Regions from separate parts of the Bacillus sp. WC2507 genome, predicted to be linked through region 1. Evidence: riboswitches for the same ligand, from Rfam matches in the RefSeq annotation. Region 1 holds a riboswitch; each other region holds the start of a gene.
What was found. Region 1 has a riboswitch for S-adenosylmethionine ahead of ACUN28_RS00570 (ABC transporter permease). Riboswitches for the same ligand answer to the same signal wherever they lie in the genome.
Positions count from the first base shown of each region.

Region 2: another riboswitch for S-adenosylmethionine. It lies ahead of ACUN28_RS07780 (bifunctional homocysteine S-methyltransferase/methylenetetrahydrofolate reductase); the one in region 1 lies ahead of ACUN28_RS00570 (ABC transporter permease).
Region 3: another riboswitch for S-adenosylmethionine. It lies ahead of ACUN28_RS04020 (methionine ABC transporter ATP-binding protein); the one in region 1 lies ahead of ACUN28_RS00570 (ABC transporter permease).

Region 1 covers NZ_JBQXPN010000001.1:96,339-101,602, forward strand. The annotation lists gene ACUN28_RS00555 (ABC transporter ATP-binding protein) at 1-223, opposite strand, end outside; gene ACUN28_RS00560 (ABC transporter ATP-binding protein) at 220-1,230, opposite strand; gene ACUN28_RS00565 (ABC transporter permease) at 1,187-2,191, opposite strand; gene ACUN28_RS00570 (ABC transporter permease) at 2,209-3,126, opposite strand; SAM riboswitch class I at 3,264-3,369, opposite strand; partial or broken gene ACUN28_RS00575 (DUF3951 domain-containing protein) at 3,543-3,759, shown strand; gene ACUN28_RS00580 (lipoprotein) at 3,776-4,279, opposite strand; gene tnpB (IS200/IS605 family element RNA-guided endonuclease TnpB) at 4,649-5,264, shown strand, end outside.
Region 2 covers NZ_JBQXPN010000001.1:1,451,565-1,456,828, reverse strand. The annotation lists gene metH (methionine synthase) at 1-1,676, opposite strand, end outside; gene ACUN28_RS07780 (bifunctional homocysteine S-methyltransferase/methylenetetrahydrofolate reductase) at 1,676-3,508, opposite strand; SAM riboswitch class I at 3,579-3,688, opposite strand; SAM riboswitch class I at 3,891-4,000, shown strand; gene metI (cystathionine gamma-synthase/O-acetylhomoserine thiolyase) at 4,094-5,206, shown strand; gene metC (cystathionine beta-lyase) at 5,203-5,264, shown strand, end outside.
Region 3 covers NZ_JBQXPN010000001.1:765,426-770,689, reverse strand. The annotation lists gene metQ (methionine ABC transporter substrate-binding lipoprotein MetQ) at 1-707, opposite strand, end outside; gene ACUN28_RS04025 (methionine ABC transporter permease) at 731-1,396, opposite strand; gene ACUN28_RS04020 (methionine ABC transporter ATP-binding protein) at 1,389-2,414, opposite strand; SAM riboswitch class I at 2,594-2,701, opposite strand; gene ACUN28_RS04015 (hypothetical protein) at 2,827-3,171, opposite strand; gene ACUN28_RS04010 (thioredoxin family protein) at 3,326-3,634, opposite strand; gene ACUN28_RS04005 (toprim domain-containing protein) at 3,638-3,982, opposite strand; gene ACUN28_RS04000 (hypothetical protein) at 4,149-4,319, shown strand; gene gcvH (glycine cleavage system protein GcvH) at 4,451-4,834, opposite strand; gene ACUN28_RS03990 (arsenate reductase family protein) at 4,876-5,241, opposite strand.

The sequences.
Region 1 (5,264 bases):
TGTGAACAACTTGACCGTTATAATCAATTTCACCAGACGTTGGTTTCTCGATCCCAGCTATAAGCTTACCGAGTGTTGTTTTTCCAGAACCGCTTTCTCCAATAATGCCAAGCGTTGTTCCTTTCGGGATAGAAAGAGATATATCTTTTAAAGCTGTGATTTCTTTGTTTTTACTTCCATACGTTTTCTTTACTTGCTTTACCGTAATTAAATCTGTCGTCATGAAGCATTCACCTTCTCTTTTGATTTCGCTTGGTTATGCTCTAGAACATGCTGCCAACAATGAGAACTATGCTCCTCAGAATATGTTGTTCTCTCTGGGAAGCGATGAATGCATTCTTTTATTGCTACTGGGCAACGATTAACAAAGGGACAACCAAAGCTATTTAATGTTTCAATGGAAGGTGTCGTTCCTTCTATTGCACGTAATACTTTTTCTGAATCATCCATATTCGGAATTGCTTGTAATAAGCTTTTCGTATATGGATGTTTAGGAGAACCTATTACTTCCTGTATCGTCCCTTTTTCAACAACACGTCCACCGTACATAACTACCACCCGGTCAGCTACTTCACGTACAAGCGCCAAGTCGTGTGTGATTAATAAAATGCTCGTATTTTGTTTTTCTTTCCGCTCTTTTAATAATCCCATAATTTGTTTTTGAATCGTTACATCTAACGCTGTTGTTGGCTCGTCTGCAATAACAAGCTTTGGATGACAAGCAAACGCAATTGCTAAACAAATACGTTGCCTCATACCGCCACTTAATTGATGTGGGTACTGTTCAAAACGTTTCTCTGCTTCATGTATTCCTAAATCATTTAATAGGTTAATTGCAATTTTTTTTGCCTCTTTTTTCGATTTCTTTTCGTGTTGCAAAATCACTTCTGTAATTTGCCTTCCCACCTTCATCGTCGGATTTAAAGATGAAAGCGGATCTTGAAAGATAAAGGAAATATCTTTCCCGCGAATTTGATTCCATTCTGATTCTTGTAAATTCGTTAATTCCTTTGATTGGAAAGATACATTTCCACCATCGATACGAATGGATTCTTGATTTAAGCCGATAATAGATTGCGCTGTAACGCTTTTTCCTGAACCACTCTCCCCTACCAATGCCACTATTTCACCTTTGTTAATAGAAAAGGAAACATGTTTCACAATCGCTTGCTTACTATTCTCTTTTTCAACGGCTAACGTTACGTTTTCTAAAGATAAGAGCTGTCCCATGTTTTTTCTCCTTTCGATTCCGTTTTACGATTTTCGGATCAATTGCATCTTGCAAACCATCACCAATAGCATTAAATGCGAACATGATGAGTGCAATCATGATTGCCGGGAAGAATAGCTGCCACCACTCTCCGCTTAGTAATGTCCCAAGTGCATCGTTCGTCATCGTTCCCCAACTCGCTGCTGGCGATTGCACTCCAAGGCCAATAAAGCTTAAAAATGATTCTGAGAAAATAGCTGCTGGAATTGTAAATGACAAATTCACGATAATAATGCCTGTTAAGTTTGGAATTAAATGTCCATATATAATTTTCATATGCGATGTACCTAATCGCTCTGCTGCAATAACAAACTCTCTTTGTTTTAAAGACAAGACTTGAGCTCGAATGAGACGAGCCATTCCAATCCACCCTGTTAATGCAAGGGCGATAATGATGGTAAAAAGACCTGGTTTCATAACGATTAATAGTAAAATAACAATTAATAAATATGGGATACCATATAATACTTCAATCCCTCTTATAATCCACTCATCAATTAACGTTCCAAGGCGATTGCGCCCTCTCACATATCCACTAAATCCACCGATCAGTACACCTAGCCCTATATCAAGAGCTGCTGCTACCAATCCAACTGTTAGCGAAATTTTCCCGCCAGCCCATGTACGTGCCCATATGTCTCTACCTAAATCATCTGTTCCGAACCAATGTTCACTACTAGGCGGTAAGTTTGTTGCCTCTTTTACTTGCTCACTCGCAGTAAATGGCGTTAAACTTTCACCAATAAGAGAGAATACAATAATTAGTAATAACGTCACTGACCCTAAAACTGCGATTGGATTCGATACAAACTTACGAAGTACTTCCTTTTTTCGGCTAATCGTTTGCTGCTCTTTATTTATCGTTAATTCTTTTTTCTCTTCATTCGTTAATAACTGTTTATTAATTTCATAAGCTCCCATTTAAATATCCCCCCTCCTTACGTAATAGAACGAATGCGCGGATCAACAATACGATGAATGATATCTGTAATAAAAATACATACAATCAATAGCGCACTATAGAAAATGGTTGTTCCCATAATTACCGGATAATCTCGATTAAAAATACTATCTACGAAATATTTTCCTAAACCAGGAATGGAAAATATTTTTTCAATAACGAAAGTCCCTGTTAAAAGCCCAGCCATTAACGGTCCAACAAATGTAAGTACTGGAACAATTGCATTCCGAAGAGCGTGTCTTATAATAATCTTCTTAATTGGTATACCTTTCGCTCTTGCTAGCTTAATATAATCACTCTGCAAAACTTCGATCATATTAGAACGAACAAACCTTGTAATAACCGCGATTGGCCCTAACGCTAATGCAAAGGATGGCAACACCGTATGCTCGAATGTGCCCCAAGACGCTACTGGTAAGAGCTCAAATTGAATAGCGAATACTTGTATAAATAGTGGTGCTAAAATAAAACTTGGAATAGATATGCCGAGAATCGCAAGTAAACTCACACCATAATCAATTACTCTCCCGTGATAGAGAGCAGCAAATGTACCTGCTGCAATTCCGACTAATAATGAAATAACAAGTGCTTGTAAACCAATAATCGCTGATGGACCAAATCCTGTCGTTATAATTTCTGATACGCCTTGCCCCGTCGATTGAACGGATTCACCAAAATCAAAATGAACTACGCCGTCTAGATACGCAACATATTGATTCCATAACGGTTCATCAAGATGATACTTTGCTCTCATATTTTGTATCACTTCTTCAGGAAAGATTTTCGCATCCGATGAAAATGGATCGCCTGGAATAATATGCATAATTAGAAATGTCACTGTCGTAATAACCCATAGTGTGAATACCATAACCGATAATTTTTTAATTACATACACTTCAATAACCCCCTAAACACATAAATTTACTTAGTTTTATTAACGTATTTTCCCCATTACTCCCTTTTCTCTTTTTAGAATACAAAAAGCCTTGATCTTAAAAAAATAAGATCAAGGCTTAATAAACAAAGGCCCATCACTTATCTTTCAAGACTTGCTTGCTGGAATTAGCACGGTGTTCCTGTTATAGAACCCGCTGCTGAGGTGTCATAGGGCCAGTCCCTCTACCTCTCTGGATAAGTAAATTGCTATATTATTATTTGGTTCAAATTGTATATTTCGAATTATAATTCTGAAAAAATGAAAAGTCAATCAAATTAGATATATTTAGAAAAATCAGTTTTCTGCGATGCTAGTTATTGAAATTACAATCTTTCGCTTATAATAAAAAGAAATTGTATTAAAGGAGTTATAAAATGGATTCCTTACTTCTTGCTACTATAGGATTACCATTAACCATCGTTATACTTGTCATCATCGGCTTCTATAAACTCTTTATTCAAAAGAAACGTATCACTTCTTTTTATAACTCCATTCGATAATATTACCGGACAAACAATTTCTGAATTTCACGAAGAACAGAAGGTATTAGTATCCGAGGATGAAGACGGAGATGGTAAGAAGAAAAAATAACCTTGCATGCGCAAGGTTATTTTTTCGTTTCTGCTTGAAAACGTTTATAGTATGTCGATGCTGTTGCAAAATTAATTTCTATATCACGAATCAACGATGAATCTTCTTCTTTAGCTAACTTCTGTAATTTTTTCATCGCTTGTTCTGATTCATTCAAGAAACCAACATATACCTCATGTTCTTTCTCTTTCGACTTTGGAACACGAATTTCTTTACGTATATGATCAATATCTTCTAACATGCTCGTCGTTACCTTTTGCACGTCTTCTTTATATGTAGCATTCGTTATTTCCTTACCGCCCTTTTCTTTTGCCACTTCAAATAACTGCAGTGCTTTATTAATTTCTTTATTTATTTTTATATCGTATTTTTCATGTACTGCAAGGTATTCTTTTATCTCTTCTTTTTGTTCAGTAGATTGCTCTACCTTTTCTTTCGGTTCTTTCGTATCTTTATTTCCATTACACCCTGCTAGAAGGAGCATACTTCCCATTACAGCAATACCCAAAACCTTCTTCATCTCTTCTTCTCCTTTTATCTACAGCTATTACTCATTATAGTTTATTTTATCTCCACTTGTTATTATACCGAGAACACCCTACTTTTTACACTTAAGACGATATCTTAATATACACACCAACATTTTTGTCACAGTATCGTCACTTTATCAATTTAGCCAAGAAGACTCCTTCCTCAAGGATCGTGAAGGACGTAGCCCAGCGAGTAGGTGGGAGATGAATTGGCTTCGAACAAGAGATGACAGGAAGTCATCTTAATCGTTCGACATATGTAAAGTATTACCAGGAAATTTGTAATAATCACTTCACTATCAATCGAATGTATGTTTGGTATATAATAGACATATATCGAAATGGAGGTGAAACGAAGGATGATTAATAAAGCGTATAAATTTCGTATCTATCCAAATAAAGCACAAGCGATCCTGATTAATAAAACGATTGGTTGTTCTCGTTTTGTATTCAATCACTTCCTATCTCTATGGGATAATGCATACAAAGAAACAGGAAAGGGTTTGACATATGGTACATGCTCTGCCAAACTTCCTGCCATGAAGAAAGAGTTTGTTTGGCTAAAAGAAGTGGATAGTATTGCTATTCAATCGTCTGTTCGCAACCTTGCGGATGCTTACACACGCTTTTTTAAAAAACAAAACAGTGCCCCGCGTTTCAAATCTAAAAAGAACAACGTACAATCTTATACCACAAAACAAACAAATGAAAACATTGTTGTTGTGGGAAACAAAATGAAATTGCCGAAACTAGGTCTTGTTCGATTTGCCAAAAGTCGTGAAGTAAAGGGACGTATTTTAAATGCTACGGTTAGACGGAACCCTTCTGGTAAATACTTTGTGTCCTTGTTAGTTGAAACAGAAGTGCAAGAACTTCCGAAAACACATTCTTATATTGGAATGGATGTAGGGTTAAAAGATTTCGCCATTTTGTCAGATGGAACAACCTATAAAAACCCTAAATTTTTTCGCTCAT
Region 2 (5,264 bases), 1.4 Mb from region 1:
GCTTTCGTTGCATGATATAAAAAGACGGAATTTAATACTTCGCGTCCAGCTGGTGGTAAACCAAATGATATGTTACTTACACCTAAAATCGTTAAACACTCTGGTAATGCTTCTTTAATAAGGCGAATTCCTTCTATCGTCGCTGCCGCCGAGCCAATATATTCTTCATCACCTGTACCTACAGGAAATACAAGTGCATCAAAAATAATATCTGACGGGCGTATACCATATTTCGTCGTCAATAATTCATAACTTCTTTTCGCAATTTCGAGTTTTCTTTCCGCACTTACTGCCATACCTTCTTCATCAATTGTTCCTACAACAATAGCGGCACCATATTTTTGGAGAAGAGGTGTCACTTTTTTAAATCGTTCTTCTCCATCTTCTAAATTAATTGAATTGATAACAGCTTTTCCTTGAATATAAGTAAGAGCTCTCTCCATCACATTTTCATCTGTTGAATCAATCATAATTGGTACTTTTAATACTTTTGTAACTTCTGCCAAGAAATTTTCCATATCTTCTATTTCATCCCGGTCCGGGTCTGCCATACAAATATCAATAATATGAGCATTTTTCTTCACTTGCGCTCTTGCGACTTCAGCAGCCTCTTCAAATTTCCCTTCTGCTACTAATCGTTTAAATTTACGTGATCCAATAACGTTTGTTCTTTCTCCAACAAATAACGGCCTCATAGAATCATCATATTGTAGTGCCTCTAATCCACTAACACCATGTCCATCTCGTTCACGGTGTTCACGCGGCTTCAGAGACGCTAACGCGGATTTCATTGCTTTTATATGTTCTGGTGTTGTGCCACAACAACCACCGATAATATTAACCCATCCTTCTTCGGCAAATCGCTTCACTTTTTCGGCGAGAGAAGATGGAGATTCATGATAATGTCCATCTTCATCAGGAAGGCCTGCATTTGGATAACAAGAAATGTAACACTCCGATAAATCAGATAGTGAACGAATATGGTCTCTCATAAACTCCGGACCAGTCGCACAGTTTAACCCAACCGATAACGGCTTCATATGTTCTATCGATAAGTAAAAAGCCTCAATTGTTTGCCCAGCCAGAGTCGTTCCCATCGGTTCAATCGTTCCCGAAATCATAATAGGAACAATTGTATTTAGTTCATCAAAAGCTGCTTGAATTCCAATATAAGCTGCCTTCACATTACGCATATCTTGACTCGTCTCAACGAGTAATACATCAACTTCTCCATTCAATAATCCTCTTGCCTGCCGTGTATAGGCTTCAATTAATTCTTCAAACGTCACACCACCAGTAACACTAATCGCTTTCGTTGTCGGCCCCATTGCTCCCGCAACATATACTTCCTTCCCGCTTTCTATAACAGCTTGCTTTGCTAAACGTGCTGCTTTCTCATTTAGTTCCTCATCTAAATGAGACAACTCATAATCATTTAATACAATATTCGTCGCCCCAAATGTATTTGTTTCAATAATATCCGCACCAGCTTCAATATAAGCTTTATGAATCTTTAAAATGACATCAGGCCTTGTTTCTACTAAATATTCATTACAGCCTTCGTACTCTTCTCCTCCGAAATCTTCCGCAGTTAAGTCCTCTTGCTGGATCATTGTCCCCATTGCACCATCTAATATTAAGATGTTATTTTGTAATTTTTCTTCTATACGTTTCATCAATTAATACCTTCTTTCACTTCTTGCTTTTCTCTCACATATTTAACAAGGTGTTCTGTAATTTCATATTTTAGAAATGGTGTAATAAGATAAATGCCGTTAAAATATTTCATCGCCGCATCAATTAGTTCTTGTGAAATGCGAATTCCTTCCTCAATTGCTGCCTCTTTCGTTTCATGTCCATCCATTCTCTCCCTTATTTCTTCAGGTAGCGTAATTCCTGGCACCTCAAAATGAAGAAAATCTGCATTCCGTTTACTTATTAATGGCATAATCCCAATAAAAAGCGGTTGTTCCAAATGTTTTGTCGCTTCATACACTTCTTCCATTAACGCGACATCGTAAATCGGCTGAGTTAAGAAATATTCTGCTCCAGCATCTATTTTCCGTTCCATTCGCTTAACCGCTGCTTTTAAATGTCTTACATGCGGGTTAAACGCACCTCCCACTGAAAATCTTGTTGCTGGACCTATTGATTTCCCTAAAATAGAGCGCCCATCATTCATTTCTTTAATCATTTTAATGAGCTCAATAGAGGACAAATCATATACAGAAGTGGCACCTGGAAAATCACCAACACGTGCTGGATCACCAGTTAAAGCTAACACTTCTTCCATACCTAACGCTGATAGGCCTAGTAAATGAGATTGTAGTCCGATGACGTTATGATCTCTACACGTTAAATGCGTCAATACTGGAATATCATGCTTCGTTAATAATGCTCCCATTGCCATATTCGAGATGCGAGGCGATGCTAATGAATTATCTGCTAGAGTAATAGCATCTGCTCCAGCTCTTTTCAATGCTCTTGCGCCTTCAAAAAACCGCTGCGTATCTAACGTTTTCGGTGGATCTAATTCCACTACTACTGTCGTTTGTTTTTTTGCTTTCTCTGCTAAAGTGACATGAGCTTTTGAACGTTTCTCATGTGTATGAACTACTTTTGGTCTTTGAATCGTATCCTTTTCTATTACAGGCGTAACATTTAGAGTAGCACGTTTCATACTTTCAATATGTTCTGGAGTCGTGCCACAACAACCACCCAATAACCGAATACCTTGCTCAATAAATTTCGGTGTCATCGCTTCGAAATAAGCCGGACTTCCTTCATATACGTAACGTCCCTCCACATAATTTGGAAGACCTGCATTTGGATATGCTGACAAGTAGCCATTTTGAGGAATCGATATCATTTTAAAAGCTTCCGTCATATGAAGTGGCCCTAGTTGGCAGTTCAATCCAACAACATTTGCACCGTAATCTAATAGCTGTTTTAATATTTCATTTACATCATTTCCATTTTGAGTCGTACCTGCCTCATGTAACGCTAATTGAGCTACAATTGGAATATTCGTTTGTTTTCGTAACACCTGAACAGCATGAAGTAATTCAAACTCATCATAGAAAGTCTCTAATAGCAGTCCATCAACCTGTTCTTCTAATAATGCACTTGCCTGTTCCAACAACATAAATTCTCGCTCCATATCAGTTGTCGTAACAGCTCCGATATGTTTCATACCGCCAATTGTTCCTAAAATTGCATTTTTGTCGGTAACAGATGCTTTCGCCAGTTTTACTGCCGCTCTATTAATTTCAGTAACTTGATTTTCTAAACCATACATACGTAATTTTGCTTCATTTGCTCCGTACGTATTTGTTTGAATCACATCTGCCCCAGCAGCTACATATTGCTTATGAATCGATATAATTAAATCTGGATCAGATATATTCAATTCTTCAAAACTACTTTGCAAACCATGTGAATGTAATAACGTCCCAACCGCACCGTCACCTATTACAATTCCTTTTGACAATAAATCTAGTAATTTCACAAATCTCCCTCATTTCTATCAATATAAAAACCCCCTCTTCACTTTGAAGAGGGGGACATAATTGTTCCTCCTCTTATTATGCAAAACATTCGTTTTGCAGGTATTAGCACCGTTTCAAACATTTCGTTTGAAGGTTGCCGGGTTTCACAGGGCCTTTCCCTCCACCGCTCTCAATAAGAGTTGTCTTTATTATTTTATTTATGTAGCTAAAAGGAAATGCGTTCCCCTTTTAACAATGTTTGCTAATTTTTTAATAAATTTAGCACGCACAAATGCAAAAGTCAATGACACTTGCGGAAAAATAAAAATTATTTAAAATAAAGTTGCAATTCAATTATCTTTTGTTGTAAAGTTAAAAACATAATAAAATTTCATACGAACATTCTTATCTAGAGAGGTAGAGGGACTGGCCCTACGACGCCTCAGCAACCATTAACATTTGTTAATAAGGTGCTAATTCCAGCAAATTGTGAAAGATTTGACAGATGAGAAGAAGACTCTATTCAAACCGAAAGCCTTCTTCTTAGAAGGCTTTTTTTATTTTACATTCACTTAATTGTTAATTTAAAAGGGAGGAATTTTCACATGTCAACTATCGAAACAAAACTAGCACAAATCGGAAACCGGAGCGAAACTACAACAGGAACTGTTAATCCACCTGTTTATTTCTCAACTGCTTATCGTCATGAAGGAATTGGCAAATCTACTGGCTTTGACTACTCACGAACTGGCAATCCAACTCGCGGCCTTTTAGAACAGGCAATCGCAGATTTAGAATACGGTGAACAAGGTTATGCCTGTAGTTCAGGGATGGCAGCTGTTCTCCTTGTCCTTTCCCTATTCCGTTCCGGAGATGAACTTATTGTATCCGAAGATTTATACGGGGGCACTTATCGATTATTTTCTGAGCACGAAAAAAAGTGGAACGTTCGATGTAGATACGTAAATACACAATCTATTAAACAAATTGAGCAGTCTATCACAATTGAAACAAAGGCTATTTTCATAGAAACTCCGACTAATCCATTAATGCAAGTTACTGATATTGCCGCTGTCGCAACTGTAGCGAAAAGACACGGACTACTTCTTATTGTAGACAACACATTCTACACACCTTATATACAGCAACCATTAACAGAAGGTGCTGACATTGTACTTCATAGCGCAACAAAATATTTAGGAGGACATAACGATGTCCTAAGCGGACTTGTCGTTGCAAAAGGTAAGGAACTTTGTGAGGAAATCGCTCATTATCATAATGCCTCTGGTGCGGTCTTAAGCCCATTTGACTCATGGCTATTAATTCGTGGTATGAAAACGTTAGCGCTTCGTATGAGACAACATGAAGAAAATGCAAAAGCAGTTGTCGCTTATTTAAATGATGAAGACGGGGTGACAGATGTATTTTATCCTGGAAGAGGCGGCATGATCTCATTTCGTCTGAAAGATGAAACATGGATCAATCCATTCTTACAATCTTTATCCTTAATTACATTCGCTGAAAGTCTTGGTGGTGTTGAAAGTTTAATGACATATCCAGCAACGCAAACACACGCTGATATTCCTGAAGAAATCAGAACAGCAAACGGTGTATGTAATCGTCTTCTGCGATTTTCCGTTGGCATTGAAAATAGTAACGATTTAATTCAAGACTTACAGCAAGCCATTAAACTTGTAAAAGAAGGTGTAAGAATATGAGTTATTCTATAGATACACTCTTACTGCACAACCAATATAAACATGACTCGCAAACAGG
Region 3 (5,264 bases), 670 kb from region 1:
TTATCACCTTTACGAACTACTAATACGTTTGCGTATGGAGAATCATCACCTTCAATTGCAATCGCATCTTTTTCTGGGTTTAATTTCGCATCAATTGCATAGTTCGAGTTAATTAAAACAGCGTCTCCTTCTTTATTGTTATACACTTGTGGTAACAAACCAGGCTCAATATCCGTTTTGAACTTTAAGTTTTTCGGATTATCTGCAATATCTTTTGGAGTTGCACTAACTGGATCTACTCCGTCTTTAATTTTTAAAATGCCTTCTTTTTGTAAAATTGCTAAACCACGTCCATGGTCAGTAACGGAATTACTCATAATAATTGTCGCCCCGTCTGGAAGTTCTTTTAAGCTCTTATATTTTTGAGAATATACACCAATTGGCTCTAAATGAATTTTCCCTGCTATTTCAAAATCATATTTTTTATCCTTAATTTCTTTTTCCAAATACGGAATGTGCTGGAAGTAGTTTGCATCTAAATCCTTATCCGCTAACGATTTATTTGGTAATACGTAGTCTTGGAATTTTTTAATTTCTAACTCAATTCCTTTTTTCTCTAATAAAGGTTTAGCCTTTTCTAAAATAACCGCATGCGGCACATTAGAAGCCCCCACAACTAGTTTCTTTTCATCTTTATCTTTCCCGCCACAAGCAGCTAACCCAAAAATTGAAGTTGAAATAAGTGCTGTAAGTAATAATTTTTTCATTTGAAACATCCTCCCGTTTTTTATTATCGTTTATCTATTCGAGTCGTTACACGATCACCAATCCACTGAATGAAAAATACAACTAGTAATACACAAATTGTCGCAACGATTGTTACATCGTTATTTCCTCGTTGGAATCCTTCTAAATAAGCAAGTGTTCCAAGACCACCAGCACCAACAACTCCCGCCATTGCTGTATAGCCTACTAACGCAATTGTCGTAACCGTAATACCAGATACTAACGCTGGTAACGATTCTGGAATTAACACTTTCAAAATAATTGTGCTTGTTTTTGCTCCCATCGCTTTCGAAGCTTCAATTACACCTTTATCAATTTCACGAAGTGCGATTTCAACCATTCTCGCGTAAAATGGTGCCGCTCCAATAATTAAAGCTGGAAGTGCTGCACTCGCTCCAAGAATTGTTCCAAGCAGAATCTTTGTGAATGGGATTAATAAAATGATTAAAATAATGAACGGTATCGAGCGGAAAATGTTTACGAACGCTCCAATTGCCGTGTTAACCGCTTTGTTTTCCCATATATTATCTTTCGCTGTCATAAAGAGTAACAATCCTAAAATTAGTCCTAAAACAAATGTTGCAAGAGCGGCGATTGCCGTCATATATAACGTTTCACCAGTTGCTTCTAACATTTGATTCCAATCAACATTTGTGAGTAACTTATCCATGTGCAATCACCTCCAGCTCTACTTGATCTTGATGTATTCCCTCTATTGCTTGCTGAATCGCTGTTTCCTCACCATTTAAATGAACAACTAAACTACCGTAAGAACCATTATTCGTTTGTGCGATATTCCCTTGCAAAATGCTAACTTCTATATCACTGCGTTGCATCAATCTTTGAAGTACTGGTCTTTCTACAGCCTCACCGATAAACTGCAAACGAATTACTTTACCATCTGGATACTTTTCAATTAAACTTTCAATCGTTTCATTTGTATCTTCAGAATCCGTTAACTGCTGTACAAATCGTTTTGTAATATCTTTCTGTGGATTACGGAATACATCAAGTACTGGACCTGTTTCTACAATCTTTCCTTTCTCCATTACCGCAACACGATTACAAATCTTTCGAATCACGTGCATCTCGTGTGTAATGAGTACAATTGTTAAACCGAGACGCTTATTAATATCTAATAATAAATCTAAAATTTGATCTGTCGTTTCTGGATCAAGAGCTGACGTTGCTTCATCACATAAAAGTACTTGTGGGTTATTAGCTAACGCTCTTGCAATCCCAACGCGTTGCTTTTGTCCTCCGCTTAGCTGGGATGGATACGCGTCTCCTCTTCCTTCTAATCCAACAAGGTGAATTAACTCGTCAACACGTTTTCTTCTCACCGCCTTATCGACTCCTGCAATTTCAAGTGGGAACTCGATATTTTCACGTACGGTTCGTGACCAAAGTAAGTTGAAGTGCTGAAAAATCATTCCGATCTCTTGCCTTGCCTTACGAAGTTCGCTTCCTGTAATGGCTGAAATGACACGATTTGCAATTGTAATTTGTCCTGAAGTTGGTTTCTCTAGCTGATTGAATAATCTGATTAACGAACTTTTCCCAGCACCACTATATCCGATAACACCAAATATTTCGCCTTTCTCTATTTTTAAATTGGCGTTATCTACAGCAGTGACATCACCGCTTTTTGCTTTATATATTTTCTTTACATTCTCTAATAGAATCATGGTGTATCACCCCTTTTTTATTTGGATCGACTCCGCAATTTTTTATGTTTAATGCGTGTAGTCCACCGTTATCATTACTTTTATTATTTGAATGTCCTCCACATTCAAACAACAAAAAAACCTTTCCGCTTTAGAGAAGCAGAAAGGTTTATATGCGTATATAACAACATTATCCCTCTCTCTCATCTCTCAAAGCATTTGCTTTGCAGGAATTGGCACCATTTCAACATAAGTTGACGGTTGCCGGGCTTCACAGGGCACAGTCCCTCCACCTCTCTTGATAAGAGAAATCAGATTACATTTTCGTCTGATTTGTAATTTATGAAATTGTCTATATTTTATGAATTGAATTGTATCAATATCCATACACCATGTCAACAGAAATTTTCGCAAAAAATGAAACTTCAGAATTTTAAGCACCTACTGACATCGGTTTACATATATGAAACATCGATTCAACTAATAGCATCGTTCGATACGTTCCCGAATATTGTACACGTCCATCGTTCATTAACATTTGCAATCGTACATTGCCGTTCACCAATTGTTTTACATCTTCTTCATCAACACAAACGATTTGCTCCGTTCCTCTTTCCTCATGTAGCAGCTCTATATAATCTCTTGAAATTTGTAACGAACAACTTTCATCTCCAAAGCGAAAATTAACAGTTTTTTCTCCTTGTCTTAAAAGCGGCTCTAAATGATATTGACCATTAGCGTAATTTACAAATGATTGCAGCAAAGAATATAATTTCACCCTAAATCACATCCTTCATATCACTTTCTATTACACATACCATTCCCTCTCACTAAAGAGCAATCCTGTTACTTTCGCTCGACAAATACTGTAACCACCCTGCATCTCGACATATTTCCCAAGAAATATGTCGAGGCGGCAAAAACTTTGCCGCCTACTTTAATTCCGTATATAAATATTCAACCGAATGAAATGCATATATCTTCTTCATGAGTGTCCCATTTTCAAAAACAAGTAAACACGGTACACTTTCGATTCCATACTCTTTCGCTAAATGCGGAGCATAATTTAAATCTAACATTCCAATTTTCAAGTCTTCAATTGTCATCTCAACGACTGTTAACATCTTTTTTGCTAATTGGCATGTTCCACACATTGGAGTATATACATATAACACTGTTTTTTCTTCATTCTCTATTAGGGCTGTTGCTTCGGCTCCTGTCCAGTCAATCACTTCTATCATTCCTTACCGTAAATATTCTGTATAAACGTCAATGTCAGCTCCCCATAATACATTTGCTAAGTGTGAAGATGGCGCGGTTGCCACTTCCCGGTACGAGCGATCAATATAAATATGCTCTGCTTGCGGAAATTCTTTTCGAAATTGTTTCCTTAACTTTTCTCCAGCATCATCAGCATCCACTAGCACATATACTTCCTTATCAAAAAGCTGATCAATGAGCTCATCCATTTTCGACAAACCAATTGTACCATTTGTACAAACAATTTCCACCGGTTCACGAATAATAGATTCAATCTTTCTCCTATCTGATTTACCTTCTACAATAATGACTTTTTCCACATAAATCATATGTCATCACCCGATCACCATATACTATACAACCTTTAACTTAGTATATAGTATATTCGTTATTTTCATGTTGTTTCCTGTTTATTTTTGCAAAAGAAAAGCGGAGCCGACTGTTCAGCCCTGTTGGCTAAGGTTCTTTCGTACAGAAGACGCTTTTTGTCTTCTCGTGCGGGAGGTTCTTAGACATGAAGGGCTAGGAGGTGGAGCTAGACAAAGAAAAGCACAAGCGGCTCGTTCAGATTGTGAGGGGGATGGAGCTTCTGACGTAAAGGCGCTTTTTGCCTTGCAGGAAGAAGTGAAGCCACCAAACAATCTAGCCGCTGGAGCTGGATCATAATGAAAAGCACAAGCGAAAAAGTTTTTTCAGAAAACGTTCTCCTACACAATAATTAGTATATGATTCTACATTCATTATTTAACCCAAAATAAAAAAGGACAGCACAAAGGCTGTCCTTTAGTCGACTATAATTAGTCTTGGTTTGTCATTTCTGCATATTTTTCTGCAGTTAATAACTTCTCAACTTGGCTTGCATCAGAAAGTTCAACTTTAACCATCCATGCACCCTCGTATGGAGATTCGTTAACAAGTTCTGGTTGGTCACTTAATTCTTCGTTTACTGCTACAACTTTACCGCTTACAGGAGCGTATAACTCAGAAACTGTTTTAACAGATTCTACGCTTCCGAATGGCTCGTCAGCTTCGATTGTTGCACCTACTTCAGGAAGTTCAACGAATACGATATCGCCTAGCTCACCTTGTGCAAAGTGAGTAATACCGATAACAACTTCATTACCTTCAGTTTTTACCCATTCGTGTTCTTCAGAGTAACGTAAATTATTTGGAATGCTCATGACTGTACCTCCAGTGAATGTATTAATTATGTAAAAATACCTTATTGGTACTTTTTCCACACACTTTCAAACTGCTCTTCGTTAAAACCAAGTGTTACATTCGTTCCATCTGTTACAATTGGACGCTTAATCAACATGCCATCAGATGCTAAAAGCTCATACATTTCGTCTTCGCTCGCATCTTTTAACTTATCTTTCAGACCAAGTTCACGGTAACGCATTCCACTTGTATTAAAGAATTTTTTCAATGGTAATTCACTTTTTTCATGTAAATTACGTAAATCTTCTTTTGATGGTGGATTTTCAACAATATGAATCATCTCATATGCTACATCGTTTGCCTCAAACCATTTCTTTGCTTTTTGACATGTGCCACACTTTGGATATGAATAAAATGTTACTGTCATAAATTCACCTACTTTTTTACTAA